4 regions of the Endozoicomonas sp. Mp262 genome follow, and region 1 is predicted to be linked to each of the others. Evidence: predicted binding sites of a transcription regulator. Region 1 holds the regulator's gene; each other region holds the start of a gene.
The links. Region 1 encodes FNR, which switches genes on or off when oxygen is low (the NO sensors DNR and NnrR bind a similar motif). Its sites were predicted from a motif close to TTGATNTANATCAA; they were not measured.
Positions count from the first base shown of each region.

Region 2: a site for FNR is predicted at 4,578-4,591, ahead of yiaY (L-threonine dehydrogenase). Genes of this name have one in related genera too.
Region 3: a site for FNR is predicted at 4,972-4,985, ahead of MJ595_RS15590 (cytochrome ubiquinol oxidase subunit I). Genes of this name have one in related genera too.
Region 4: a site for FNR is predicted at 4,556-4,569, ahead of MJ595_RS19600 (YfcC family protein). Genes of this name have one in related genera too.

Region 1 is NZ_CP092489.1:3,195,580-3,203,018, forward strand. It holds gene MJ595_RS14025 (glucosaminidase domain-containing protein) at 1-156, shown strand, start outside; gene ttcA (tRNA 2-thiocytidine(32) synthetase TtcA) at 243-1,181, opposite strand; gene MJ595_RS14035 (TraR/DksA family transcriptional regulator) at 1,557-1,886, shown strand; gene MJ595_RS14040 (hypothetical protein) at 1,941-2,441, opposite strand; gene MJ595_RS14045 (adenine phosphoribosyltransferase) at 2,530-3,072, opposite strand; gene fnr (fumarate/nitrate reduction transcriptional regulator Fnr) at 3,204-3,965, opposite strand; gene hemN (oxygen-independent coproporphyrinogen III oxidase) at 4,183-5,574, opposite strand; gene MJ595_RS14060 (sulfite exporter TauE/SafE family protein) at 5,971-6,672, opposite strand; gene ccoS (cbb3-type cytochrome oxidase assembly protein CcoS) at 6,665-6,853, opposite strand; gene MJ595_RS14070 (heavy metal translocating P-type ATPase) at 6,856-7,439, opposite strand, start outside.
Region 2 is NZ_CP092489.1:3,789,656-3,797,094, forward strand. It holds gene MJ595_RS16490 (ion channel) at 1-25, shown strand, start outside; gene MJ595_RS16495 (class II glutamine amidotransferase) at 97-876, opposite strand; gene MJ595_RS16500 (hypothetical protein) at 879-1,268, opposite strand; gene MJ595_RS16505 (DUF599 family protein) at 1,459-2,181, shown strand; gene htpG (molecular chaperone HtpG) at 2,327-4,231, shown strand; gene yiaY (L-threonine dehydrogenase) at 4,689-5,840, shown strand; gene MJ595_RS16520 (cadherin domain-containing protein) at 6,017-7,439, shown strand, end outside.
Region 3 is NZ_CP092489.1:3,580,441-3,587,879, forward strand. It holds gene MJ595_RS15575 (AarF/UbiB family protein) at 1-1,779, shown strand, start outside; gene cydX (cytochrome bd-I oxidase subunit CydX) at 1,850-1,990, opposite strand; gene cydB (cytochrome d ubiquinol oxidase subunit II) at 2,006-3,142, opposite strand; gene MJ595_RS15590 (cytochrome ubiquinol oxidase subunit I) at 3,158-4,735, opposite strand; gene MJ595_RS15595 (ATP-binding protein) at 5,066-6,454, opposite strand; gene MJ595_RS15600 (response regulator) at 6,555-7,130, opposite strand; gene MJ595_RS15605 (hypothetical protein) at 7,315-7,439, opposite strand, start outside.
Region 4 is NZ_CP092489.1:4,431,630-4,439,068, forward strand. It holds gene MJ595_RS19590 (IS1380 family transposase) at 1-836, shown strand, start outside; gene MJ595_RS19595 (hypothetical protein) at 1,062-2,993, opposite strand; gene MJ595_RS19600 (YfcC family protein) at 3,129-4,409, opposite strand; gene MJ595_RS19605 (hypothetical protein) at 4,757-5,032, opposite strand; gene nhaB (sodium/proton antiporter NhaB) at 5,112-6,614, opposite strand; gene MJ595_RS19615 (HAD-IIIA family hydrolase) at 6,974-7,439, opposite strand, start outside.

The sequences.
Region 1 (7,439 bases):
CGCTTACTCAAGGAGCCTGTCACGGGTCCAAGCCTGGCTGAGGGGCTGCATGCCTACTCCATTAGGGGGGAGGACTATGTCAATGAGCTAACAGGCATGATTGCTAGTAATGGGCTGCTCAAATATGACCTGAAAGGTCAGGCACCGAGTACCTGATAGTATTTATGGAGGGGAAATGGTTAATGGGGAGGAGCGAATAGTTGACCCAAAAGGATCGAAACCCCATTAACCATTTAACCCTTCTAAATATTGACGATATTAACCATTTCCGCAGTATTCGACGGACTTTTTTCTTCCTGATACTCTTCATCCCGATAGGCGATGGGCAGATCTACCGGATCAAATGCAGTATCGCCGTTTTCGTTGGGAGAGCCATCACTCTTGAGGTTTTTAAAGTCAAACAGTTCGGCATCAGCAAGGTGTGAAGGGGCCACATTACGAAGGGCCCTGAACATGCTTTCAATCCTTCCCGGGAATCGCTTGTCCCATTCATTCAGCATGGCCTTAACGGCCTTACGCTGAAGATTTTCCTGGGAACCGCACAGGTTGCAGGGAATAATGGGAAAGGCTTTATGTTCGGCAAACTGGATAATATCCTTTTCCCGGCAATAGGCCAGCGGCCTGATCACCATATGTTTGCCGTCATCACTGACCAGCTTGGGTGGCATGGCTTTCATTTTGCCGCCATAAAACATGTTCAGAAATAAGGTTTCCAGCAAATCATCCCGGTGATGGCCTAAGGCTATTTTGGTCGCCTTAAGCTCGGTTGCCGTCCGGTAAAGAATGCCTCGCCTTAGTCTGGAGCACAGGGCGCAGGTGGTTTTTCCTTCCGGTACTTTTTCTTTGACAATACTGTAGGTGTCTTCCTCAATGATTCGGTACTCCACACCGATGCTTGCGAGGTAGTCCGGCAGTACGTGCTCTGGAAAACCGGGTTGTTTTTGATCGAGGTTGACAGCGATAACGTCAAAATTTACGGGAGCGTTATGCTTGAGATTGAGCAGAATTTCCAGCATGGTGTAGCTGTCTTTGCCGCCTGAGAGACAGCACATAATACGGTCTCCCTCCTCGATCATCCGATAGTCGGCAATAGCCTGTCCAACCTGGCGGCGCAGGCGTTTTTGGAGTTTATTGAAGTTGACTTTATCAGCTTTCATTTTTTGGGAAAGAGGGGTCTGCATACCTTTGTATAATCCGGCAATATAGACGCTATCTGAATAGTAAATAGCTATCTAATCCCGGAGCCGTCACCAATATAATCAGTCACGTCATCCGAGGGCAAAAACAGAGTAGTATAATCAAAGGTTTTATTATGGAAAGTAAGGAATATACGTTTAGGGGCTGTCGGGATTTATGATTGATAGCGGATTGAGAGAGGGGTGGTTGCATGCTCCTTGCTGCCTGTTCCCTCTTTGTAAGGTGGGGTAATTATGCCCGTGAGTGTTTGCTATTGTGTTAAGCTATGGGGTGTTCTTTGGGTTAGTGGACACGCGATATGGCCGCATAAGGCTGTGCAATAAGGTGAAATAATTAAGGTATCTGATCAGGGGCGTATTATGGTAAATCATGAGCAGTTAAAAGCATTGCTTCTTTCCCGCAGGGAGGAGCTGACTGATCGTCTCGGTAAAATCAAACAGGGTATGACTCGTAAGTCGAGCGCTGACTGGTCTGAGCAGGCTCAAGAGCGTGAGAATGACGAAGTGATTGATGCCTTGGGTAATGAAGCCACCATTGAGCTGAATCAAATAAATAAAGCGCTGGACAGGATTACTGAAGGGGAATACGGCTACTGCTCTGTCTGTGGTGATGAAATCGCCGATGGGCGCTTGATGGCTATGCCATATACTGACCTGTGCATTCGCTGCGCTGAAGCCCGTGATCAATAAACGCATTTTATCAATGCTCATATTTTTTAACTTTTTGCAATCTGCACCTGCCGGTTATAGGGTTGTCTCAGGTACTGAAATAAGCTGATGATAACAGCTGACGAAGTATTGAGGGGAGCTTGGGCGGTGATGGTTATGGAAGTATTTATGCCAGAGCTTGCCCAGACCCAAGATATCACCGGGGGTTATTTTTTTCACATTGCAGCCTGTGCGATAGTAGATTAACCAGGCGATGACGCTGGAATAGGACAGGTTGGTGACCAGCTCGTAATGAGGGTGAGCCAGAAACTCCCTTTGACTTGCCAACCCTCTTACCTTGCTGGAAAGCTCCGGTTGGGGGGCAAGGAAGTTATCCCATATGTTTTTATGCATTTTGGGCGAAATTTGATAGAGCCCCAGGGATTGGTGGTTTTGGAATTTGATGTGGGTTCCCAGTCCCGATTCGCAGGCAGCAGTGCCCAGCAGCAGGTTTTCTCCCGCCAGGCTCCACATACCTATATGTTTCAGGCTGGGGCGAATAATATAGTGGCGCAGTTCACCCGAACACATTCCCATAGAATACCCTGCCCGTAATAAATGGGCTTTATAGGGTTATCGTTGGGTGATGTTCTGTCTGAAGAAAAAGTACCGGCGGTCTGTCGGTTTACTCCCCGCTAAACGAACAGAGGGGGAAGGTGGGGATGCCTGCTTCCTGCAGTTTGGTAGAACCGCCAAGATCGGGAAGATCTATAATGGCTGCCGCTTCGATGGTTGTTGCTCCGGATTGTCTGATGAGTGCATCGGCAGCCAGAAGGGTACCTCCGGTGGCAATAAGGTCATCTATGAGTAGTACTCTGTCTCCCTGAGAAAAAGAATCCGTCTTTACTTCCAGCGTGGCTGTGCCGTATTCCAATTGATAATCCTGGGCTAAGGTGTCTGGTGGCAACTTTCCTTTCTTCCTGAAAAGAATCAGGGGCTTATGCAGTGCGTAAGCCAGGGTGGAACCCAGCAGAAAGCCACGGGCATCAAGGGCTGCGATATGACTGATATTCTGGTTGATATAACGATGGATAAAGCTGTCAATAACCATCCGGCTCACCCTGGGATTTTCAAACACAGAGGTAATATCCCGGAAGGTAATGCCATCTTTAGGCCAGTCCTGAATAGCTCGGATTTGTGATTTCAGATAATTTTCATCAATTCTCATAAGGTGCCATGAAGGGAGGGCTGATTAATAGGATGCTATGCAAAATATCAAGCGCCATTTTTATGGGGATGACGCTTGTGGGCTTGGCAGAAAAGGTGTTTTCCCGATCCATTCCTGATGGAGTGACAGTGCTAGCTCGCTGCTGTAAGTACATGGGTATTGTCTACTGACTTCCCTCCCGCTAGGGTGCATAGCTCTACAGGCTTACGTATTTCAATTTCCTTGCCTACGGCAGAAATTAAACCGTTTTTCTGGAAGCGGGTAAAAACCCTGCTTACGGTTTCAACAGCCAGACCCAGGTAATTACCCATTTCGTTCCTGGACATGGAGAGTCTGAAGGACTGTGATGAGAAACCCCGGCGACGGAAGCGGCTGGCAAGGTTAATGAGGAATGTTGCTATGCGCTCATCCGCATTCTTTTTTGAAAGCAGCATCATCATCTGTTGGTCTTCGCGGATTTTTTTACTCATCAGTCGCATCAGATGCCTGCGAAGCTCGGGAAAATCATCAGAAAGACTTTCAAGCTGTTCAAAGGGGATTTCGCAGACCATAGTGGTTTCCATTGCTTGGGCGGAAACAGGATAGGTATCCGTATCCATACCGCTAAGGCCAAGGATTTCACTGGGAAGGTAGAAGGAGGTGATCTGCTCTTCACCCTCATTAGTGGCTGTGTAGGTCTTTATCGCGCCTGAGCGTACCGCATAGACGCTAGCGAATGGGTCGCCTTCAAGAAACAGGTGCTCTCCTTTTTTCAGAGGGCGTCCCCGTTTGATGATTCGATCCAGTTGATCAATATCTTTTATACTCAAGGCAAGTGGCAGGCATAGAGAGCTTAGACTGCAATCTCTGCAGGCCACATGGCTGGGCTGTCGGACGTTGGGCTTGGACGTCATTGAGTGGCCTCAAGGTCGTATTGGCAAAAACGCCCCTATTTTATGGAAAATATGGCCAGAATTTAAGTGTTATATGCACGGAATCGCTTAGTGGAAGGCGTATGGCAGACGGAATTTTATAGTAATTATGACTTTTATTAAAAGAAAACCATATGCCTTCTGGTATATAGTGGTAGTAAGTACTTGCTTATCAATGTTTGTTGTTTAGCTGATATTATTAGATTACCTTTGAGTATAGAGGTTGATCTGTTGTTTTTTTAAGGTATTTATCAAAAATCATGCAAACATTGCGAATAAGTAACCGGCCTTTTGGTTGTATTGTGATCGATTGAGCGTTGTCGTCTACCAGGAGTAGCCCGTCTTTTTGCATGTCTGCCACCCGAGCCATTTCCCGGGAGAAGTAATCCTGAAAATGGATTTGATATTGCTGCTCTATTTTTCCCATATCGAGGTGAAAATGACAGATAAGCTGGTTGATGATGGCTTGCCTGATTTCATCATCCTGGCTCATTGTCAGCCCTCGATAATGAGGAATGATGTCCTGCTCAATACAGCTGGCATAGGCTTTTTCATCAACCTGGTTTTGTGTGTAGACCGAGCCTATCTTGCTGATAGAGGAAACGCCCATGCCGACGAGATCGCAGTGACTGTGGGTGGTATAGCCCTGAAAGTTGCGGTGCAGTGTCCCGGCATCCTGGGCAATGGCCAAGTCATCCTCGGGTAAGGCAAAATGATCCATGCCGATATAGGTATAGCCTCGTTTTAGCAGTTTTTCAATGGATTGCTCCAGTATTGCCAGCTTTGTCTCTGCTGAAGGGAGATCCTGGGGGTTAATCCGGCGTTGTGGTTTAAACCGGTGGGGAAGGTGTGCGTAGTTAAATAGTGACAGGCGATCCGGCGCCATCTCGATGATGCGGTCAAGGGTTGAGCTAAAGGATTCAGTGCTTTGATGAGGTAGCCCATAAATTAAATCCATATGAATGGACTTGAATGTCATGGTTCTGGCAGCGTCCAGTACAGAGAGAATTTGCTGCTCACTTTGAACCCGGTTCACTGCTTTTTGAACCACGGGATTGAGATCCTGAACACCAATACTGATCCGGTTAAAGCCTAAATCGCTGAGCAGTGACATTTTTGGCCAGTCCACTTCCCGTGGGTCAAGCTCAATGGAATAGTCAACACTGTCACCTCGCATCAGTCCAAAATGCTGATCTATTTTGTCCACTAATGCCGATAGCTGTTCATTACTAAGAAAGGTGGGTGTTCCTCCGCCAAAATGCATTTGCTCAACGGGCTGACGGATATCAAAGAATTCTGACTGTAACTCTATTTCCCGGAAGAGGTGTTTCAGGTAGCTTGTGGACCTGGTTTTATGCTTGGTCACAATTTTGTTGCATGCGCAGTAATAGCATACATGGGTGCAAAACGGGATATGAAAATACAGGGACAGTGGTTTTGCTGTAATGGCACTGCGCCAGGCGTTGGACTGATAACTTTGGCGATCGAAATCTTCGGTAAATTGAACCGCTGTAGGATAAGAGGTATAGCGGGGACCAGACAGGTTGTAGTGTGATATCAGTTCCGAGTCCCAGATGGGGGCGTCTCTCATAATGAATCTCTAGTATTCTTTGCGTAGGTATAAATTTACCGAAAAGGCGACATCTCTTATCAGTAGCTTCTGAAAACAATACGGAGTTTTAAGAGCATCGTTAATATTTTTTCGCTTTTCTAGCGCATGTAAATCGCATTTACACGATAAACCATAATTTTAGTTTAAATAACCTGTTAATAGTATTCTTTGATATATGTCAATCGTGTGCTTTACTTGAATTTTTTAAGTTTGCTGGGTGGTTTTACTTACTTTTCTATCTCGGGAATGCTGCTGACTAGTTCTAATTGATGTATAGACTAGCTCATTATAGAGAGTATTGATGAGCGGTGAGGGAAATAATGAAGATTTATTGACTTCGATTATGTATCTTCATCAGCACCTGGGGGGGCATTGCTAGATATGACCGGAAAGGATGCCCATGATCGTCTTTTGATGAGGCCCGGGCAGCGTCCATATACCTAATGCAATGATCACTATTGATGCCAGGTTTCTGGTTAGTTGTGCCTGGATGATCGCTTTAAGCTGTTTGGCGAATAAGCCGGTTAATAGAACGGAAGGTAAGGTGCCTAATCCAAACGTAGCCATTAACAGCGCAGAGCTTAGTGGGTTGGCATGGCTTGCTGACCAGCTCAGGGTGCTGTAAACCATACCGCAGGGCAGCCATCCCCAGAGTGAACCAAGGGCATAAGCACCATAAAAACTTTGAATGGGTAGCAGTCGGGTGGCAATGGGCTGGATTCGTTGCCACAGCAGACCGCCAGCCTGTTCAAAGGCGGTAAGGCCCTTCCAGAGGCCTGACAAATATAGCCCCATGGCTATCAGCATCCCTCCGGCAAACCAGCGTAGGGCAAGTTGCATTGATTCATTGATATCTCCAAGAAACCAGCCAAGGCTTCCGAAAATAAATCCGGCCATGGCATAGCTTCCAATCCTGCCCAGGTGATAACCCAGCAGAATTATTGCTGATGAATGTCTGCCGTTATCTTTGATGGATAGGCTTAATGCCGAGGTAATACCGCCACACATACCGATACAGTGAGCACTACCAAGCAGTCCAATCATAAGGGCGGATAGATAGGGGGTTATGTTAGTCATCTTTGACTTTTGTCCCGGTTGGTAGCGTTTTTTCAACGGCAGGGTCATCGTCAAACAGGATGCTGTGTGCCGGACCTTCAAGGTCATCAAACTGACCATTGTCCACTGCCCAGAAAAATACCCTGATAGCAATGGCGACTAAAATCAGGGCCAGGGGAATAAGGATAAACAGGCTTTCCATGGTCAGGTTTCCTGATAATCAAGTGGTGTGGACTGTTGTTTGCTTCCTGCTTTTAATCTGGGCCTGTCAAGGCGTAATGCGTTAGCTACCACTATCAATGAACTCAGGGTCATGCCCAATGCGGCCATCCAGGGAGCGATCATACCCGAAGCAGCCAAAGGCAGGGCGGTCAGGTTATAGGCTAATGCCCAGGTCAGATTTTGGTGAATTACCCTTAGGGTTTGCTGAGTGAGCCTGAAAGCATCAGGCAGCTGTTGTAGGTTTTGGGAGATCAGGATGGCATCAGCACTGGTGCGGGCAAGGTCAGAGGCATTGCCCATGGCCAGGGAAATATCAGCGCCGGCCAAGACCGGGATATCATTAATGCCATCGCCAATCATCAGTACCCTGTCACCTTGTTGCTGGCAATGCCGGATAAAAGCCAGTTTGTCATCGGGGCTAGCCTCACCTTGCCAGTGGTTAATTCCCAGGGTTTTAGCGGTAGAGGCGACCACGGTTGAACGGTCACCACTTAGCAGGGTGACTTTCTTTCCGGTAGCCATTAGCTGTCTGATGGTTTCTTTTGCTTCTGGCTTAAGACTGTCAG
Region 2 (7,439 bases), 590 kb from region 1:
AATTGCCTGGGAAGAAATGGCTTGAGCCGGGCATTCTGGATTTTGTTCCCTGCCCTGAACCGGGTAGCCGGCTCAGGACGAAGTGACAGTTCCTGTCTATCCGTTGAGTTGGTGCAACAAGACGCCATCTTTAAAGACAACCATTTGCCCCGTGTTCAACCTGGCCCACGATTCATTATCTGTCAGCGGTTCTGTGGCGATAATTGTCACAATATCATTGGGGGTTGTTTCTTTCTCAAAATCAATGGTGAATTCATCATCCTTAAGGGTTGCCCTGTCAAAAGGAGCCTGACGGGTCAGCCAGCTTAGCTTGGTACTGCAATAACAATAAAGGTGACTGGAGTCGGTGAGCAGCATATTGAATACACCCAGTGATCGAAGCTCTTCACTGAGTGTGTGAAGGAGCCTGGATAGGGCCTTGTTACTTCTTGGTTTTTTGGGAAAGGCAGTACGGATTTGATCCATAATCCAGCAAAAGGCATATTCACTGTCAGTGGTACCCACAGGGAAGTAATAGTTCAGTGCTTTTTTCTTGATACCTTTTAACTGGCCGTTATGGGCATAGCTCCAGTATCTTCCCCAGAGTTCGCGGGTAAAAGGATGGGTGTTTTCCAGACAAACCCGGCCCGCATTGGCCTGACGTATATGGCTAATTACAACATGGCTTTTAATGGGGTAGTTCCGTATCAGTTTTGCGATTTCGGAAGTACAGCTAGGGAAAGGATCCTTGAATTCTCTCAGGCCTCGTCCTTCATAAAATGATATTCCCCAGCCGTCCCGGTGGGGGCCGGTTTTGCCACCACGTTGCATCAGCCCTGCAAAACTGAAGCAGATGTCTGTGGGTACATTGGCGCTCATACCTAGAAGTTCACACATAATCAGCACGTCGGCTCTTTACGGACAGGCCGTTGTGGCTGTTTTTTGGCGGGTTGATTCTTTTCAGCGGATGCTGCTGCTCTTTTTACAGGAATGCAAAGGGTTATCACCGTTGTAGCCGCTAAAGCCGCCGCCACCACCAGGCCAGCCCTTTGCATAGCATCTGTACCCTGGCCAAGGCCATCATAAATGGCTGCAAGAAGGGCTGGCGAAAGATAACTTTGATCCGGAATGGTTTTCCAGGGAAGGTAGAGCAGTACAGCAGCATCCATATATAGCACCCGCCTTAACCGGACAGGTAGATTTTTAGTGATTAGCCAAAGAGAGATCATGCAACCCGTTGCACCTGCCAGGTAGGCAGCCCAGCCTATCATATATTGCGTGCTAGTCATCTGTTTTCCTGAACCGGTTTTAACCGGTGGTATTCCTTAATGATTATTGGCCGATAATAAGGGACGAGACTGTTGGACAGTAGTCTATAATCCGTGAGGTTATCAGGGATGTCTTATCATATGTTAGAAGAACAAATCTGTCATTTGCAGGTTTCAGACAAATAGACTTGTTGCTGCCTGGAGAATAATTATGTTAAGTGCCTCATGGGTTCTGGGTTCTTTTCTTGATTGGCTGGCCTTATTTGCCATGTTGTTATGCTGGGTCGGGTATACGGTTTATTCAAGAAGGAAGGGGCGGGAGACGCCCTGCCTTGCCAGTGTCCTGGCACTGTACCGGCGGGACTGGATGCTAAGGTTGCTAAAGCGTGATAACCGTATTGCTGACGCCAGTTTACTCACTAACCTTCGGGCTGGGGTGAGTTTTTTTGCCTCTACCAGTATTCTGGTTATTGCGGGTCTTATTGCTGGAATTGCAGCCTCGGAAGAGGCGGTGGGTATTCTGTCTACCTTTCCTTTTGTCTCCACAACCACGCGTGAACTGTGGGAATTCAAAGTGCTGGTTATGGTTATTATTTTTGTGTATTCCTTTTTCGAGTTTACCTGGAGCCACAGGCTGTATAACTTTGCCAGTGTGATAATGGGAAGTGCACCCCTTTGTGAAGACATTGACGGACGACCCGTGGAACAACAGGTTTTTGCCACCCGGGCTGGACAGATTATGACTGAGGCCGCCTATCACTTTAACCTGGGGTTGCGGGCTTACTACTTTGCCATGGCATCAATGGCCTGGTTTATCAACCCGTGGCTGCTGATTCTTATGTCAATGCTGGTGGTGGTTATATTATATTGCCGGGAATTTCACTCCAAGGTACTCAAAGTGCTGGCTTCCAGTGAAAAGCAGATAAATATATAAAAATATTTATTGATGCAGCACTTGAAAATCTCTTCCCAGCCCTTACTTAGTCTTCAAGGTGATTTTACTGTACAGCAGCCGTTAAGTTGCTGAATTTCTATCAGTATTCAATGAAATGAATTGTTGACTTAAGGTATAGGGATCAATGACTGTCGAAACGAATAAAGAAACATTAGGCTTTCAAACTGAGGTTAAGCAGTTATTGCACCTCATGATCCATTCTCTCTATTCCAACCGGGAAATCTTCCTCAGAGAGCTGGTATCCAATGCCTCTGATGCCAGCGACAAGTTGCGCTTTGAAGCACTCCATAATAGTAGTTTGTTGGAATCTGATCCTAACCTTGAAATCCGTATTGGATTTGATAAGGAGGCTAAAACGGTCACCATTGCTGATAATGGTATTGGCATGAACCGTGATGATGTGATTGCTCACCTGGGAACTATTGCTAAATCTGGTACAGCGGACTTCCTGAAAAACTTGACGGGGGACCAGAAAAAGGACTCCCAGCTCATTGGCCAATTTGGTGTTGGTTTTTATTCTGCATTTATTGTGGCGGATAAAGTCACTGTTGAAACCCGTCGCGCTGATTCTGAACAAGCCATTCGTTGGGAATCTGATGGTTCCGGTGAATTCAGTGTTGAAAATATTGATAAAGAAAAGAGAGGCACAAGCATCACCCTGCATTTGAAGCAGGACGCAGAAGAGTTTGCTGATGGCTGGCGCCTGAGAAACATTATTCGCAAGTACTCTGATCATATTTCCCTGCCAATTCTGATGATCAAGGAAAACACAGGGGAGGATGAGAAGGAAGGGAGCAAGAAAGAGATTGAGTGGGAAACGGTTAATACGGCCAAGGCGTTATGGTCCAGGCCTCGTACTGATGTTTCTGAAGATGAGTATAAAGAATTTTACAAGCATATCAGCCATGATTTTGCTGACCCACTGAAATGGAGTCATAACAAGGTTGAAGGCAAGCTGGAGTACACTAGCCTGCTGTATCTTCCTTCCAAGGCTCCCTTTGATCTGTATAACCGTGAAATGCAGAAAGGGCTTAAGCTCTATGTCCAGCGGGTTTATATCATGGATCAGGCAGAGGAATTCCTGCCAATGTACCTGCGCTTTATTAAAGGTGTGGTGGACTCCAATGATCTGTCCCTGAACGTTTCCCGTGAAATTCTGCAAAAAGACCCTCAGGTGGATAGCATGAAGAGTGCGCTCACCAAGCGTGTTCTTGATATGCTGGATAAGATGGCTAAGAAAGAGCCGGAAGCCTATGCGTCCTTCTGGAAGGAATTTGGTCAGGTACTGAAAGAAGGGCCTGCTGAAGACTATGCCAACCGGGAAAAAGTCGCCAAGCTATTGCGTTTTGCTACGACCCAGAGTGAAGGTGCTGCCCAGGATCAGTCTCTGGTTGATTATGTAGCGCGAATGAAAGAAGGTCAGGAAAAGATCTACTATATTTGTGCTGAAACCTATAACGCGGCGGCTAATAGCCCTCACCTGGAAGTGTTCCGCAAAAAAGGTATTGAGGTACTGCTGCTTTCTGACCGGGTTGATGAATGGTTAATGTCCCACCTGACAGAGTTTGACGGCAAGCAGTTTGCGGATATTGGTCGGGGTGACCTTGATCTTGGCAAGCTGGATGACGAGGCTGATAAAAAGGCCACAGAGGAAGCTGCCAAGGAAAAAGAGGACTTGATCAAGCGTATCCAGGATATCCTGAAGGATGAGGTTGAGGAAGTTAGGGTTACCAATCGTTTGACTGATTCCCCGGCTTGTCTGGTTGTAGGTCAATTCGATATGGGAGCGCAGATGCGCCAGATTATGGAAGCCGCAGGTCAGGCTGTTCCCAGCTCTAAGCCTATTTTCGAAGTCAATACAGACCATCCTTTGATACTGAAACTGGATCAGGAGCAAGATGAAGATCGCTTTGCTGATCTGGTGAAAATCGTTTTTGACCAGGCTAATCTGGCAGCGGGTGGTAAGCTGGATGATCCTGCCAGCTATGTGCATCGCCTGAATAAGCTACTGCTTGAAATGGCGGACTAAAATTTCTCGTAAAACACCTATAGACCTTTTTATTTAAAAAGGTCTATAGCGACTACAACTAATTATACCAATCGCACTGATTTTCAATTAATTGAGTTTTTCTATTTTTTTAAGTCTTTATGAATTGATACTTTGTTGTCAATTTTATCAGAAGAATTATTTTGTATTATTTTCTCTTCTATAGAAGAAAATTTTGGCGTTCTTTAGATGGACTTTGGGCGTTATTTGCTTTAAATAACTAATGATTTTTTTGAATATATATTCTCGAGTTTTGATTGTTGAAGGTTGTGCTCTGCTGTGAACTACTGCCTGCATTGTGTTTGGTTATTATCCTCTTTATTTAACCTTGCTCCAGGTCAATAATTACCTATTTCCACGAGAGTAATCTGGTCTTAATCAATGCTGCTTGCTTGAAATAGTTGGCAGTCATACCTTATTTACTTGAATGGAGGCTCTTATGTCCGCAATGAAATTTTTTATGCCTAGTGTAAATCAAATGGGCAGCGGCTGCTTGGAAGAGGCTATTAAGGATATTGGTTCATTAGGCTTTAAGCAGGCTCTTATTGTTACCGACCAGGTATTGAATAAGATTGGACTGGTAGGCAAGGTAGCTGAACAGCTGGATCAGAAAGGTATTGGCTCTGTTATTTATGATGGTACTCAGCCTAATCCAACATGCGGTAATGTTGAAGAAGGTGTTGAGCTCGTTAAACAGCATGATTGTGATTTTATCATTTCCCTGGGTGGTGGTTCTCCCCATGATTGTGCCAAAGGTATTGCTATTGTTGCAGCAAACGGCGGTAATATTCGTGATTACGAGGGTGTTGATAAATCGGCTAAACCTCAGTATCCACTGGTAGCAATTAATACTACTGCCGGTACAGCCAGCGAAATCACTCGTTTCTGTATTATTACTGATGAAAAGCGCCATATTAAAATGGCTATTGTTGACAAGCATACAACACCACTGATGTCTGTGAATGACCCGGCATTGATGGTTGGAATGCCTAAGTCACTGACGGCTGCAACCGGTATGGATGCGCTGACCCATGCTGTGGAAGCTTATGTTTCTACTATTGCGACACCTGTGACAGACTGTTGTGCTATCAAGGCTGTTGAGCTGATTGCTGCTTATCTTGAGCGTGCCGTTGAGAATGGTGAAGACCTGGAAGCCCGTGAGCAGATGGCTTATGCTCAGCTGTTGGCTGGTATGGCCTTTAACAATGCCAGTTTGGGTTATGTTCATGCTATGGCTCATCAGCTGGGTGGTTTTTATGATCTGCCTCATGGTGTATGTAACGCAATATTGTTACCGCATGTTCAAGCCTATAATGCATCTGCCTGTCCAGACCGTTTGGCTGATATTGCAAAAGCAATGGGTGAAAATGTACAGGGACTGAGTGCTGAGCAGGGCGCTGAAAAAGCATTGGAAGCGATTAAAAGGCTTTCCTCTGCTGTAGAAATTCCTGCTGGACTAAAAGAACTGAATGTTAAAGAAGAAGATATTTCTGTTTTGGCTGAAAATGCATTGAAGGATGCTTGTGGTTTTACAAATCCAATACAGGCAACACATGATGAAATTATGAGGATTTTCCTCAGCGCAATGTAATAAATATAGCACATTAATTCTTTGCCGCACTATGTGCGGCTTTTTTTGCTTGAAATATTAACTAATAAGAAAAATGTTATTTAATTGTTGGCTATTCTTTAACTGATAGTGTTTTTATTGTCAATTGCTATTTGAATGTAGTCTTGTGTTAGTTGTCAGTTGGGGGATGTTGCTTTATGAGCACGGTCGATAAAGGGACGGGTAAGGGTGATTCAAATAATAACGGTCAAGATGGTAAAGTCTTTGATGCGTTAAATCAAAGGTTAGAAGAAGTTGATTTAATAAAAGGATTGGAGAGTTTTTTTAATCCCGCTATCTTTAGACAGTTTTTTGTTGAAAATCAAGAAAAAAGCCATATTTCAGTTTCTAATTCTAATCAAGAAGAGATCCTGGCTGAAAAAATAAGAGATCTTATTAAAGCAGGTGTAAATATTGAAGATGCTTTTGAAGCACCTGCATCTGGTAATTCAAAAAAAAGTAATGAGCCGGAGTTTTTTGAAGATCAAAAAAGGTATGTTCAAAACATCCTTGAGCGTGCTGGGGCAGATGATGAATCGGTTAACAATATTCTTGAAGGTTTATTTCGCTCTGGAAGAGATAGTAGTGAGGTGGGAGAAAGTGGATATGAAAATCTAGAAAAGGATAAATCTTTAGCTAATAGCAGGCCAGATACAGATAATATAGATATTAGAATTGATGAGGATGGAAGTTATATTTTCAGCGTTGATGATTTTTCTTTTAGGGATGACTCTGATACAAGCTTAAAAAGCATAAAGATAACAAGTATCCCTATAAATGGAAGATTGCTTTTTAATAATGAAGAAGTTAATGAAGTAATTGAAGTTAGTGAAAAGGATCTATTATCTGGACGATTAAAATATGAGCCTGACCCCAATGGGTTTGGTGAGGGTTATTCAGTTTTTAATTTTCAAGTTGGTGATGGTGAGCTGTTTTCAGAAAATTATCAAATTGTCTTCAATGTAAATCCTGTTAATGATGCGCCTATAATTAATGCGGGTGAAGCTATTGATGTTCAGGAAGAAGGGATAAGTGAAGGGGATACTGTTGCTTTATTTTTAGCCAGTGATTTTGACCCTGATGATACTATTACTTTCAGTCTGACTAGCGGCAATGACCAGGGCTATTTTGCCATTGATGGCAGCACCGGAGTGGTTACGCTAACTCAGGTGGGTGTAGATGCTATTAACAGTGATGTTGGAATTGACCTAACAAATCTGAATTTGGGAGTAACTGCTAGTGATGGAGTTCTTAATTCTAGTGAATCCATAGTCAATATTGATATTACCCGGATTAATGATAATGCACCGGTGATGGATACCGCGGCGGGCAGCACCATCACAGAAGAATCCATTGATATAAATACCGTAGTAGCCAGCTTTACCGCTAGCGATCTGGATGATGCGGATACGGTCACCTTTAGCCTAACTAGCGGCAATGACCAGGGCTACTTTGCCATTGATGGCAGCACCGGAGTGGTGACCCTGACCCAGGCAGGGGTGGATGCCATTAACAGCGATGCCGGCATTGATATCAATAGTCTGAGTCTGGGTGTTACCGCCAGCGATGGTACCCGTACCT
Region 3 (7,439 bases), 380 kb from region 1:
TCCAAAAATGTTATGGTCATGGAGTTGGTCAAGGGGGATGTGGTCAGTGATTTGATAGAGAGAGGTGAAGGTGCTAAGGCTTCCAGGGTCTATAAAAAGGCCTGTGGTATATGGAAGGATGTGATTAAAAATAAAGGTCTGTTGCATGGGGATATTCATCCAGGCAATGTAATGGTGGTCGAGAAAAAAGGAGGAGAAGATAGTATAGTGTTTCTTGATTTTGGTTCTGTTATGCCAAATTGTCATAACATAAGTGGAATAGGTGATTTTGTCAGGCTATTAAAAGTGTGGATAGAGTCAGAAAAGAATAAAGGGTTTCCCGGGGTGGCTAGCTTTTCTTCTCGATGTGATTACATTGCTGGTCAATTGGGTGTTTTAGATAAAAGAGATGAAGTGAGTAAAGAAATAAAAAGAAGGTTTGAAAGAGATAGGGATGGGGAAGCATGTGTTAATTATTTGAACGCTCTTTATCATAAAAGTCAGGTTTTATCTCATAACGATAATAGTGAAGGTTCTATTTTGAAAGAGGCTTTTGAATTGTATTTAACCTGCTTTAAGCATCAGCCTGAAATGAGTGAGGAGGGATTGAGACGTGGTTTTATTTATCATTTAGCAGACGCAACCTCCCTTGATTCTTTGGGTGTTCTCTGTGGGTATGGGAAATATAGAGATTTGCTGAGTGAGAGTGAAATTTTAGCGTATATACATTCGGATCAACGGATGTCAGGTAAAGTGTTTTCTTGTTTAATGGAGCATTTTAGTCCTGTTTTCCCATCCGAATATAGTTACTATCTACAATGTAAAGCGAGAATTGATGCGTTTAATGCAAAGGAAATTGAAAATGGCAGCATTAATGTTAGTGGTAGTGAAAAGTCGGTTTCTGTACAACGTGAACGTGAGGAACAACGGTTTAAGCGGCCAATGCCAGAGGATAAAAATTACCTGGATGATTTAAGAAAACGCTATCGTGTTCCACCTATATTTTCAGATAAATTCGTTTGGCTGACATACCTCAATGATACCAAGCCTCCTTATGTAGACCCTGAATACTTAAGGTCAAAAAAGCCTGCTATGACTCAAACTAAAGCCTTACCAGGAAAAGATAAGACTAGAGCTGAAAAAGGGGGTGACTGTTATGGGAAGGGTTTAGTTTCAGAAAAAACAGAGAATTTAGACAGTAAGAAGGGTATAGATACTACCCTGTCAGATTTTAAAAAAAGGCTATCTGCCATTGAAGACAAAATATTCTATCTTCAAGGTGATTTAAGGGATAAGGATACTCTTTTGTCTTTACAAAAAGAATTGGATGAACTCTATACTTGGAGGGTATGGGCAAAAAGCCCGCGTGATGTTACAGGGCGTGCGCGTAACTTGCGATGGAAGATTAAAGTAAGGCTGGACTCGTTGGCTTATTTAAAGCAGGATTCGAAACAGTCTGTGGGAGGGAAAAAACACTATCAGCGTTTTGCAACGGATGACATATCAGCAGTGCAACTTGACGCTTTAATCAATGAAAAGCGAAATAATAGCTATTCTGATGGAACCCGGCTAAAAGCTTTAGAATGGTGGGTTTTGGATCGTGACCGCCGCGGTGCTCGTGCCCAATATTCAGAGTCTCATATTTGTGATTTGTATATTGATTATTTGCAAGGCATATATAATCAAAAGCGAAAAAATAACCTGTTAAAGCTGAGGCATGTTGAAGGTATGTTAGCTAAATACCATGAAGAAAAAAGAAAAACTAAAACTATCCCCTGTAATCATCAGGCAAGGCCATAGTGTGAGTGTACGATAGATAATAAACAGAGGCTGCATGAACCGCTAGCTGGCGGTGCATGCAGGAATGAATTTATATACTCTTTTCAGGCTTATCCAGCGGATCACCGGTTTCTTCATCAAAGTGGTCAGTATGGAACTCATACCAAAGCACGTTGATAATACCGAAAGAGCATGCCAGTAACACACCCAGTATCCAAGTAAAGTACCACATGTTTTCTGGCCTCCCTTAATAAAGTGAATGACTGTTTTCGGATACGTGCTCGGCAGTGACACGCCCCCACATTTTGTAGAAACACCAGATGGTGTAGCCCAGGACAATGGGTACAAACACGGCGGCTACAAAGGTCATGATGGCCAGGGTCATGTAACTGGATGTGGCATCCCATACGGTCAGGCTGACTTCCGGATGGGAGCTGGAAGGCAGAATGAATGGGAACAGGGAGAACCCGGCGGTCATGATGACACCGGCCTGGGTAATGCTGGAGCTGATAAAGGTCAGGGCATGGAAACGGGTTTTTGCCAGCAGAACCACCCCTAAAGCGCCTGCAAAGCCCAGTACCGGAGCAATCAGCATCCATGGGTACTTGCTATAGTTAGCCAGCCAGCGACCGCTTTCAACCATAGCCACTGTTTTAGCCAGCGGGTTTGACGCAGCATTGGGGTCAATCACGCTGGTAATTTCAAAACCGGGAATATTGGCAACCCAGACTCCCGCCAGGGCAAAGGTCACGATGGTAACCACCGCAAACAGACGCGCTGTTTTGGCAGCACGCTCCTGAATGGGAGATCCTGCCCGTAAGGCTTGCCAGGCCGCACCCTGCATATTCAGCATGGCGAGACTGACCACACCGCAGAGCAAGGCAAAGGGGTTGAGCAGGCCAAAGAAAGTGCCGGTAAAACTGGAGCGCATCAGGTTGTCCAGATCAAAACCATAACCCTGGAACAGGTTGCCAAAGGCGACGCCGAATACCAGGGAGGGAACCACACCGCTGGCAAACAGTCCCCAGTCGCAGGCAGCCCGCCAGCGAGGGTCGTCGATTTTGGAGCGGTAATCCAGAGCCATGGGGCGGATAAGCAAGGCAAACAGCACCAGGATCATGGCCCAGTAAAAACCGGAAAAAGCGGTGGCGTAGACCAGTGGCCAGGCGGCAAACATGGCGCCCCCGGCAGTGATCAGCCAGACCTGGTTACCATCCCAGTGCGGGGCAATGGCGTTCACCATAATCCGGCGTTCGCTGTCTGTTTTGCTCATAAAGGGCAACAGGTTGGCGGTACCCAGATCATAGCCGTCAGTAATGGCAAAGCCGATCAGCAATACGCCAACCAGAACCCACCAGATTAATTTGAGAATTTCGTAATCCACAGTAGGCCTCCTTGATTACTGAGTCTGCGCTGCAAGACGGTTGGCTTTTTGTTCAAAGTGGTAGCGCCCGGTATGCAGGCTGCTGGGGCCTTTGCGGGCATATTTCACCATCAGCCAGACTTCGATAATGGCAAAAATACCGTAGAACAGGGTGAAGCCGGCAATACTCAGGTACAGGTCGGTGGCTGTTCTTGAAGAGGCAGACAGGTAAGTGGGCAGGACACCGGAAATGGTCCAGGGCTGCCGGCCAAATTCTGCAACAAACCAGCCTACTTCACTGGCAATAAAGGGCAGGGGCAGTGCCAGCACGCAGAGTTTGAGGAATAGCGGACTCTTGTATTCGATGCGGCGGGCTGTTTTATAGAAAGCAGTAGCCAGTAATAGCAGCATCAGGACACCACAACCCACCATAATCCGGAAGGCAAAGAACAGAGGCCAGACAGTAGGAATGGCGTCTTCCGCAGCCTGGTTGACTTGCTCATCGGTGGCGCTGGGAATGTCATCGGTATAACGGGTCAGCAGGTAACCATAACCTAGGTCATCAGAGACTTCACTGAATGCCCGGCGGTTTTCAGGGGTATCCTGGCCGTTTTTCAGTTTCTGCAGCAGCTCGTAGGCCACCATGCCGCTACGAATGCGATCTTTCCTGATTTCGATCAGATCCTTGATACCCAGTACCTGTTCATCCAGGGAACGGGTAGCGATAATGCCCATGGCGTAGGGAATCTTGATGGCAAAATCAGTACGCTTTTCTTCCTGGTTGGGAATACCAAACAGAGTGAATGCGGCGGGTGCCGGTTCTGTATCCCATTCCGCTTCGATAGCTGCCAGTTTGACTTCCTGGACATCGCCCAGTTCATACCCGGATTCATCGCCAAGAATAATGGTGCAGATGATAGCCGCCAAGCCAAAACCCGCAGCCACAGCAAAAGAGCGTCGGGCAAAGCCGATATCACGGCCTCTCAGCAGATACCATGCACTGATGGATAAAACAAAAATGGCTCCGGTGGTATAGCCTGCGGCCACAGTATGGATAAACTTGACCTGGGCAACGGGGTTAAAGAACAGCTCGGCAAAGCTGGTCATTTCCATGCGCATGGTTTCGAAGTTGAACTCTGCACCGACCGGATTCTGCATCCAGGCATTGGCCACCAGAATCCACAGGGCGGAGAGGTTGGTGCCGATGGCCATTAACCAGGTACAGGTCAGGTGCTGAACCTTGCTCAGGCGATCCCAGCCAAAGAAGAACATACCCACAAAGGTGGATTCCAGGAAAAATGCCATCAGGCCTTCAATGGCAAGAGGCGCACCAAAAATATCACCGACGTAATGGGAGTAGTAGGACCAGTTGGTGCCAAACTGGAATTCCATGGTGAGGCCAGTGGCCACCCCTACTGCAAAGTTAATACCGAAGAGTTTTCCCCAGAAACGGGTCATATCCCTGTACACCTGTTTACCCGTCATGACATAAACTGACTCCATGATAGCCAGCATAAAGGTCATGCCAAGGGTCAGGGGCACAAACAGAAAGTGGTAAAGCGCTGTCACAGCGAACTGGAAGCGCGAGAGGTCAATGATTTCTTCCAGAATCATAATACTCCTCGTGACTTAAAAGGGTGGTGATTGCTGAAATTGGCTGAAAACGTCCTCATTTTCTCCCCCATTCAGCAATTGTACGTACCGGGATGTGATAGTGATCACATCTATATGTGGCACGCATGCCAGGGGGGAGTTATGGAGTTCAGTTGACAGTTATTACAGCTGAGAATTGTTTGCCAGTGAAGTTTAGACTGTTTCAATGCGTAACAATACCGGGGTAAACCGAAGTGTTGATAAATGTCAAATTATGAGTGATGGAAGTGATCAAGGGTGAGCTGGTAATGGTTTTGAATCGTGACCCTCAAGCATCAACTATCGCCTGCACTAGTTGGCCGGTAAACTGATAATAAACAGGGCTCCTCCCAGGGCAGAGTCCTTCACTTCAAGGCTGCCATCATAGTCATCCACGATATCCTTGATAATAGCAAGGCCCAGTCCATGCCCCGGGGTTTTCCGGTCAGCCCTGATACCTCTTTGCATAATCTTATCCTTAAAATCATCAGCGACACCAGGGCCATCATCTTCAACTTTTAAAACCATTAACAGGCCTCCCTTGCTGTTATTGCCAAGATGTAAACTGGTATGGACAACAGAGTTTGATAAACGGAAAGCATTTTCCAGCAGGTTGCCTGCGCACTCAAAAAAATCCTGGCGGTTGATCAGCAGTTCTATATTCTCGTTACAATCGAGATGCCATTGTACGGTACGATTGACCTGAATTCTGGCAAGATTACTACACAGTTTATGCAGAAGAGGTTGTGGCTGAAAGGGTTTGTTACCCAGGCGCTTGCTACCGCTGATCATAGCCCTCTTGAGTTGATACTGGATAATGGCTGACATTTGCTGCAACTGATAGCTGCTGGATTCCATAAATTCCTGTCGTGTATGGGCACCTTCCACTCCCGGGGTTCGTTCAATCAGTAGTTTTAGCACAGCAACAGGGGTTTTCAGGCTGTGGGCTAAATCCGAGAGAGTATTCTTGTAACGATCTTTTTGTTGTCTCTCCCGGTCAAGCAACTGGTTAAACTCTTCTGTTATGCCGCTGACTTCCGCCGGGTGCTTGCTTGATAGGCGGTCTCTGGCACCTTTTTCCAGTTCATTGAGTTCCCGGTCAATGCGCTTTAGGGGGCTGAGTCCCCATGAAATACCGACTGTCATTAGAACCGCTAAAATAACGAGTGCCAGTCCCAACCAGATAACCAGTAGCCAGAATCTGGCTATTTTTTCATCAAATTCAGCCTTGGAGTGGAGAGCAACAAAATAATAATCTTTGATCAGGTATTCAGAGGTATGCTTTACGGCAAAATAGAAAAATTCTTTTTGGTTGACGATCGTAATGCCAAATAAACGATCACCAAAGAGGGGGCTGGAAGGCAGGTTGATGATTTCGCCTATTTTGACATTTTCATCATGGGCACTAATAGTACTCCAAATCAGGTGAAGGTGCTCATCGAGCACTACACCCAGAAGATCAGATTCAATTTCACTGAATTCATCGTTGGGCGTTCTTTCCGGCATGGTGACCTTGCCATGGTTAAATCGGGCTAGTGAAAGAAGGGTGGCAACATCAGACTGCAATTTCTCATATTCTGTATAATAGGCATTTTCCCTGTAGCGCCTGAATAGGGTCAGGCAAAAAAGTATCTCGAATAATAGCAACAGGATCGCGGCTGATGCGATAATCCTAAGTCTTAGTGATGATGGTTTTTGCATGGCAGGACAAAGCAGTATCCCAGACCCCGGCGGGTTTCAATGGCATTGTTGACGTGTGCAGCTTTCAGTTTTTGCCTCAGGCGATTAAGTAACACTTCTATCACGTTGTTATCACGTATCTCTGATTCATCAGGATACATATCATATAGTCGAGCAGGTCCCGTTTGGAAACAATTTCCCCTGCGTTGCGCATGAGATATTCCAGCAGCCGGTATTCATAGGCTGTCAGCGAAACAGGCCTGTCGTTGACTTCCAGTTTATGGGCGGCAATATCCAAAGCAATGGGAGGCGCTTTTATAATTGAGCTGGCATGGCCTGATGAACGTCGAATCAATGCGTTAATCCGCGCCAGCAACTCTTCAAATATAAACGGTTTGGTCAGGTAGTCGTCAGCACCACAGTCCAGGGCATCCACCTTTATTTCCCATTCATCCCTTGCGGTCAGGATCAGGATAGGCTTGGAATAGCCACTTTTTCTCAGGCTGGCCAGTAGTTCCAGGCCATCTTTATCAGGTAGCCCCAGGTCAACAACACACACATCAACGGGGTATTCAAGGGCGTAATACTCGCCTTCAGATGCATTGCAGGTGAGGGTTGTGTTGTGTCCGCTGTTCTTAAAGCGATCTCGAAGTTCTGGGCCAAGGGTCGGGTCATCTTCAACCAGGAGGATATTCATGCAGTTCTAGCCAGTATGGAGAGGCAAGGGCCGCCTTTTGTGAAAAAAAACGGTAGTATAACTGTTCCCGGCCCGTTGGGATATGTGTGATTCCTGATTAGGGGGTACTGAATGTGCACGACAGCCTGTTGTTATGTGGGGGGGGCGACTTGTGATGGTGCGGTTGAATATCTCTGGTATAGAACTATTGGTTGTAATGGTAGGGGAGGTAAAGCTTTATAGAATTTGCCTCCACGCCAGTTAATTCCATTAAAGCGTTAATGAAGCCGGGTTGTATGGGGTACATATAGTCAGGTTGGTTAAGGTATG
Region 4 (7,439 bases), 1.2 Mb from region 1:
CCGCTTACTTTGGCTGCGAAGGCTGGTGCCTGGGATGTGAATTACGCCCAGGCTCTCAGCACTCCCAGAATGATTTTATTGGCTTTTTACAAGCAGTGCTGCACCGCAGCCGACGTTTGACCCGAGCGCCTATTCTGGTTCGCCTTGATAGTGGCCACGATGCTGAGGAATCGCGCCGGGAAATCGCCGGGTTCAAAGGTGTGAATCACATTATCAAGCTCAACCCAAGAAAGTATCACACCAAGGAACACTGGCTCCCCATTTTTGAAGAAAAGCAAGTCAAATGGGAGGAGTCGCGTCCAGGAAAGAGTTATGCGACACTCTCAACCGTCTATGAAACCAACTATGGTAACCAGCGTCTGATTATTCGCATTATCAAGCGTACCACTGATACTGTAGGGCAGAGATTTCTGACACCCGATTATGAGCTGGAAGGATGGTGGACAACACTCAGCGAAGCTGACTACAGCGATGATCAGATCATTAATCTTTATGAGGATCATGCGACCAGCGAGCAGTTTCACAGTGAGTTGAAGACTGATATGGATTTAGAGCGCCTGCCTTCAGGCAAGTTTGACACCAACGACCTGGTGATGTGTTTGGGTGCACTGGTCTATAACATTCTGCGCTACATGGGGCAGAGTTGCTTGCTCGGGCCAGATGCGCCGGTACGTCATAAAGCCAAACGACGCCGGTTAAAAACCGTGATACAGGAACTCATCTACCTGGCTGCCCGTCTTCTGAAAAAAGGACATCAATACCGGCTACGCTTTGGTCGTTACTGTCCTGGTTTCAGGTCTTTCCATCAATTAATAAGCCAGCATGCACTTTGTTGATTGAATAGCGAGATAGAAAAAAATGCCATAAATGAGAAAGTACTGTATTGATAACGGTAGGGCTTCTTTCAACCTGTCTTCAAGTTTGATGATATTTTGATCAGCATTTATGCTTAAAAACGACATAAAAACACTTCAATCAATAACCCGAGTTATTTTCAAAGGAAAAAATTAATCAGCACATTTTCAAAACTGCCGGGCAAATCAAGAAATCACGGATTCAGGTCAAGCTTTAACAGCCCCAGACAATCCTCGGACTATAGCACGGTATTCCTCGAATGCCTGCTCACCCAGATAGGCTTTACCCATACGCTCATCAATTGATTTAACACCTTCAGTCTTATAGCCTTCAGCACCTGTATTCAATTTTTGAATTTCAAGATTTTGCCCGTGCAAAAGAATTTCCCTGAAAAGCTGTGCATCTACAGGCGCTAGCGTCATGCCTGGCTCTGGCACCTCACCATACTGCTCTATCATTGTTGCCAGCAGTTTAATTTCTGCATCCAGCATTCCGGTACGGTCTTTACCACTCTTACAATTAGACAAGGGCACTCCTTCAGCCAAACTCATTAACAGAGCAATGCGAACTGGCATTTTATAAGCATCACGATCCTCATGGTGATGAGCTTTACTATTGAATAAACTTCGGATTTGTATAACAAGCTGATGGACCACCTTTCGCTTTTGATTAATATCTTCCAGTTCATCGCGTATCGTTTTTTTCTGTTTACCGGATAAATAAGGGTTTGAAAGTTCAACGCTCAGTGTCGTGATTCGCTGTTTCTGTCTTGCCAGAAAGTCTCCTACTATGCCGCTAACTTTCCCGGTGCCTGCTCCTCCGATCAGCGCATCCAGCCCCTCCCTGTTCAATGTATCAGATTTGTCCCAGCCACCAACTACCCCGGAAAATTTACCCTGAGCACCCTCATTAACACCAAAGTTAAATAACGCAAGACGAAAGGTCGCTCGAATAGTGATTGGTTTTCCATTTGAGTCAACCACGGTTAGTTTAAGTGGCTGCTGACTGCTAAGCTCACGAAAAGCCTCAACCTGTTCCTGCAACATTCTTGCTTCACTGCTTGCACCCCGACGAATAAAATCAGGCGTTACCAGAGAAACAGATGACATATCTACATGTATTGATTTTTCCGGATTTAAGATTCCCTGCTTCAACAGTTCAGGCTTTAACGTTAATGCTGCCACCAGTGACTCCCTGGCACGATTTAAATTTGCTGTTTTCCGTTGCACAGGATCTTTAATGCCCACAGCCGAATGTATACCATGGCGCACCCCACAATAATTAAACTTATTTTTAGGGGATTTGAATGAAGAGGTCCAGAGATTAACGGCATGGGTATCTGAGTCTGTGGTATGTGAGCAGATCCCTCCTAATTTACCATAGGATGTCTCAAAAACATCCCGGGAACCTGTTGCCCCCTCATGCGCCAATATCTGCATCTTTGACGCTGGAGTTTGGCAATGCTCGAGAGTACCTGCATTGGTTTTATGGATGCTGTGCAGTATATCCCAGTTTCTTTTATTTAACTCTTTACTTATATGCCGCCTGTAGTTCGTTTCTATAAATAATTGAGAAATACCGGATTTTTCCAATCTGCTTTTAAGCAAGCGACTAAGATTTTCTGCTTGCTTTATTTCTTCCCTAGTCGCAACACCCTCTCCTTTAAGATGCAGATTATCATATTCTTGCTGTTTTTCTTGCTGCAAATCACGCTCAAGTTCTAAAAGCTCAGGTCCAAAGCCTGTCACAGGCAGGTTTTTCGCCTCTTGAATAACCTGTATTGCAGTATCGTAATAAATAGCCTTAAGAGAAAATAGTGCTGCTTTGGAATTTCCCGTCCCCCCTCCTGGAATGGCCCTATGCCTTAATAATTGTTGTGATTCCGGAAGATGCTGGATATCCTGTGAGGTAATAATGCGATTCCCTAATGGCTTTTTTACCATCCCCCTGGGGTGATACTGCAACCGATGCAGAGCCATTTTAATAGGTGAGACAACTGCTTGCTTGAGCGTTGAGACTAGACGTTGCTTCCAGCCAGTATTGATACCGTCAATATCATCCTTCTGTGCTTCCTGATCAACTTGCCGGGCAGTATTATCTTTAGGCCTTGAACTTGCCGGGCCACCTGGGTTCATCATTGAGAACAGCCCTTGTTCCAGTATTATCCCTTCAATATACAAACAACAGAAATTATTCTCAATCAGACATAGATATATCCTATTCTATTTTTCCAGGCTATAAAGCCTGGAAAAATATTTAACCAACGTCTTAAACTATAAGGAAAAAGCCACCAGAATAAGAGTTGAGGCAATAATCGTTAATAACATCAGGGGCGCAACATATTTCACCCACTTTTCAAAGGGCACCTTGGCAATGGCAAGGCCACCCACAATAACCCCGGATGTGGGCGTAACATAATTGACAACGCCGCTTGCTGCTTGATAAGCATTGATAACCACATCTCCACCCACCTGTGCGCTATCACCCAGTGGCACCAATATAGGCATGGTAATGGCCGCCAGGGAAGATGTACCTGAAATCAGGAATGACATGGCAATTTCCAAAAAGTAAGCGGCTACAGCAAAGACCCAGCCAGAAAAATGGCTCATATAAGACACCAGGTTATCCAGCATAATTTCAGTAATGCCGGTGCCTTGCATAATTACTGAAATACCTCGGGCCAGGGCAATAATAATAGTCACACTGAGAATATCACCAGCACCTTCGATGAAGTCTGCAATAAAGGCTTCTTCCTTGTACCCCAGAGTAATACCAATAATCAGGGTACTGGCAATAAACAACACTGACATTTCAGCCATATACCAGTTATGGCTGACAATACCCCAAATCATAATAATAAAGGTGGCAATAAACTCAATAATTGCCAGTTTCCGGCGTGCGGTAAAAGGCTCGGTCTTCGGCTTGGTAAAATGACTGCTTTGTGTCTCCTCATAAACCAGGGATGCGGTGGGGTCTGCCTTAACCCTGGCTGCATATCGCATGGTATACGCAATAGCAAGTACCACAGCAACAACCAGCGTCACACTATTAATCATAAAGGTACTGCTCAATGGCACACCACCAATATTGGAGGCAATAATCGTAGCAAATGGATTAATCGTTGAACCCAGCACGCCAGCGCCTGAACCCACAAGAATGACTGATACCGGAACCATCAGGTCATAACCTGCTGACAGCATTAAAGCAATCACAACCGGGTAAAAAGCCAGTGTTTCCTCACACATGCCAAAGGTAGTACCACCAAAGGCCAACAGTACCATCAGCAATGGAATAAGAACGGCTTCACGGCCTTTCATGACATTACCCAGTGCACCAAGCCCTGCATCTAAAGCCTTGGACTTATTGAGTATATTTATCAGACCACCAATAATAAATAAATAGAATGCCAGGTCTGCACCATCCTGAAACCCTTTGACTGGAGCCATTAACATATCAATGGGGGTAGCAGGTGTGGCACCGGTAATAAACCAGGATAAAATGCCAATGAAAACAATAATACCGAACAGTAGTGTATAAGAATTAGGCAACTTCATAGTAATACCTGTGTGCCAGGCATAACTGCCCACCAGCAGAAATAAAGTGCAGTGCTGCCCAACAGGATTGTATTTTGATATTTGGAAAGGATTTGCTGATTAGATCAGCAGCAATCGAATTAGACCACTGCAATCAATGCAGTGTATTGATATGCATCAAGACCAAATAATAACAACTCCATATTCCAACTGCGCTAAATTATTATCTTTATCTAAAGTCACCACCAAGATAATAAACAACTCTGGTTTTGCCTTATTTCATTTAACGGTTTAAGTGGGGAAAGGCCTTACATTTTGTATAACAAATAAGCCGTATTTACAATGCAAGGCCTGCTACTGACCATTTATTAATCATTTGATTTTACGACATGCTTTTGAGAATCAAGCACGATTACATTACAGGCACTTGGTGTTATAGAAAACACAGCAAATTCTTTATGCTCTTTATGATTATTTGAATGAATAAGACTATGATCTGATATGGAAACACCATCAGTGTTATGTGATTTTGAAACCGTTAAAACCTGTCCATTGTCTAAAACAAGATATAACTCATTTGTACTGAAGGAAATCTTCTTACCCTTTTCATCATAATAGAAAGCCGATACCTTACTCTCCCACATACTAAAAACTCCAAACTGATAAATTTAAATACCTTGTTTTTTCTCTTTTCTCAGCACTAAGGCACGGGGAATACAGAGTTCAACCCAACCGGAGAACCGCAATATAGCCTGTTGCAGTGAGTACTATGGTATATGGCAATGCCATCCAAACCATCCGACCATAGGATAGCCTTATTAGAGGGGCCAGAGTAGAAGTCAGCAAAAATAAAAAAGCGGCCTGGCCATTTGGCGTAGCTATACTGGGAAGATTAGTACCGGTATTAATGGCAATTGCCAGCTTTTCAAACTGCTCCTGGCTGATTATTCCCGCATCAAAGGCCTGCTTCACCTCATCAATATAAATAGCAGCCACAAATACATTATCGCTCATAGCCGAAAGCAACCCGTTTGCCAGGAATATCATCCCGGGTTGCTGTTCAGTGGGCAGTTCCAGCAGAATAGCAATAACCGGGCTAAACAGGTGCTGTTGATGAATAACCGCAACCACGCCAAAAAATACCACCAGCAACGCAGTAAACGGCATGGCTTCCACAAAGGCTTTACCCAATTGGTGCTCTTCAATAATTCCGGTAAACGCTGTAATTAAAATAATGACCAATAAACCAATCAGCCCGACCTCGGCCAGATGCAATGCCAGAGAAATAATTAGAATAATGGCAACCAGCCCCTGAACCACCAGACTGGCACGCTGCCGTGGTGTTCTTCGTTCAGCCTCGTAAGCAGAGAACTCCAGCAGAATTTCCCGAACCGGCTCAGGTAACCTGGCACCAAACCCAAACCATTTAACCCACTCCAGCAACAGGCAAGTGGTCAGTCCAGCTACCAGCACAGGCATAGTCACCGGTGCCATTCGGGTGGCAAAATCCATAAACTGCCAGTTAGCCCGTTGCGCAATCAATAGGTTTTGAGGCTCTCCCACCAGGGTACAGGCTCCTCCCAAAGCGGTTCCCACCAGGGCGTGCATCATCAGGCTTCGCAGAAAAGCCCGAAACCGGTTAAGGTCTTCCCGATGGTATTCAATGACATGCTCATCATTTTGATGATCATGCAGTCCATGATGCCCCAGTTTTTTACCGGAGGCGACTTTATGATAAACCGCATAAAAACCGGTTCCCACAGTGATAATAACCGCTGTCACGGTAAGCGCATCCAGAAAGGCGGACAGCAGGGCTGAGACAGCCGTAAACAGCAGGGAAAGCAGGGGTTTTGACTGAATACCCAGCAAAATCCGGGTAAAGACAAACAACAACAGATCCTTCATAAAATAGATACCCGCCACCATAAACATCAGCAGCAGGATTACTGGAAAATTAGTCACCAATTCCTGATAAATAGCGGCAGGTGAAGTGAGTCCCATCACTATGGCTTCGATGATTAACAAGCCACCGGGAACCAGGGGATAGCATTTAAGCGCCATAGCCAGCGTGAATATAAATTCGGCCACTAATACCCAGCTTGATACTACCGGGCCAAAGGCAAACAGGATCATGGGGTTGATGATGAGGAAGGTCAGTATCAGGCTTTTATACCAGGCGCTGCTGGTGCCCATAAAATTATGAAGAAAGGCCATTTTCAAAGTCATAATCTGTCATCCTGACGGATTAATAGTATTACCCTGCCCATTTATAAAAATTTCCGGCATGGGTATAAATTCGCGATCAAATAAAAATAATTCTGCTCACCTATTGAGACATTTTTAGTACTAAAATAAGAACGTCCTGACTCAAAGCATAGATATAATTATTAATAGTCGGCCAAATTGTTGCAGAATTAATCGGAAGGCATAAATTATGCCCAATATAGGTTTTAATTTAATCGAGGAATATTATCCATTGACTTACAAATCAATGAATAATATTTCCAGTTAAAACGTGCTGCGAAATCCTATTCTGCACATAATAAAGTTGGGCTGTTACTCTTTTTTTCACCGTTCTCTAATCTTTACTGAACCACCGGACCCACCAAATCATCATAAGCGCGTTCAAGATCCACCCTGGCTCCCACCAGCAGGTCTGCCACTTCCCTGACCACACCTTCTCCGCCTTTGGCTCCAGTCACACAGTGAGCATATTTCAGCACCAGCGGGTAAGCATCGGCCGGAGCAATGGCCAGTCCCACATTTTTCATCACGGGCAGATCCAGCACATCATCCCCCACATAGGCAACCTGGTTATCGGTAATAGACAGACTGGCTTTTAGCTCAGCAAAAGCTGCCAGTTTGTCATGGCAGCCTGGAAAAAAATGCTTCACCTTCAGGTCTGACATTCTTTTCGCCAGTGGCGCCGACTTTTTAGCGGTAATAACCGCCACCGCAACCCCATTCTTCTGGAGCAACCTGAAGCCTACCCCATCCTTGGCATTAAATGGTTTTATCAACTCTCCCTCCGATCCATAATAGAGAGTGCCG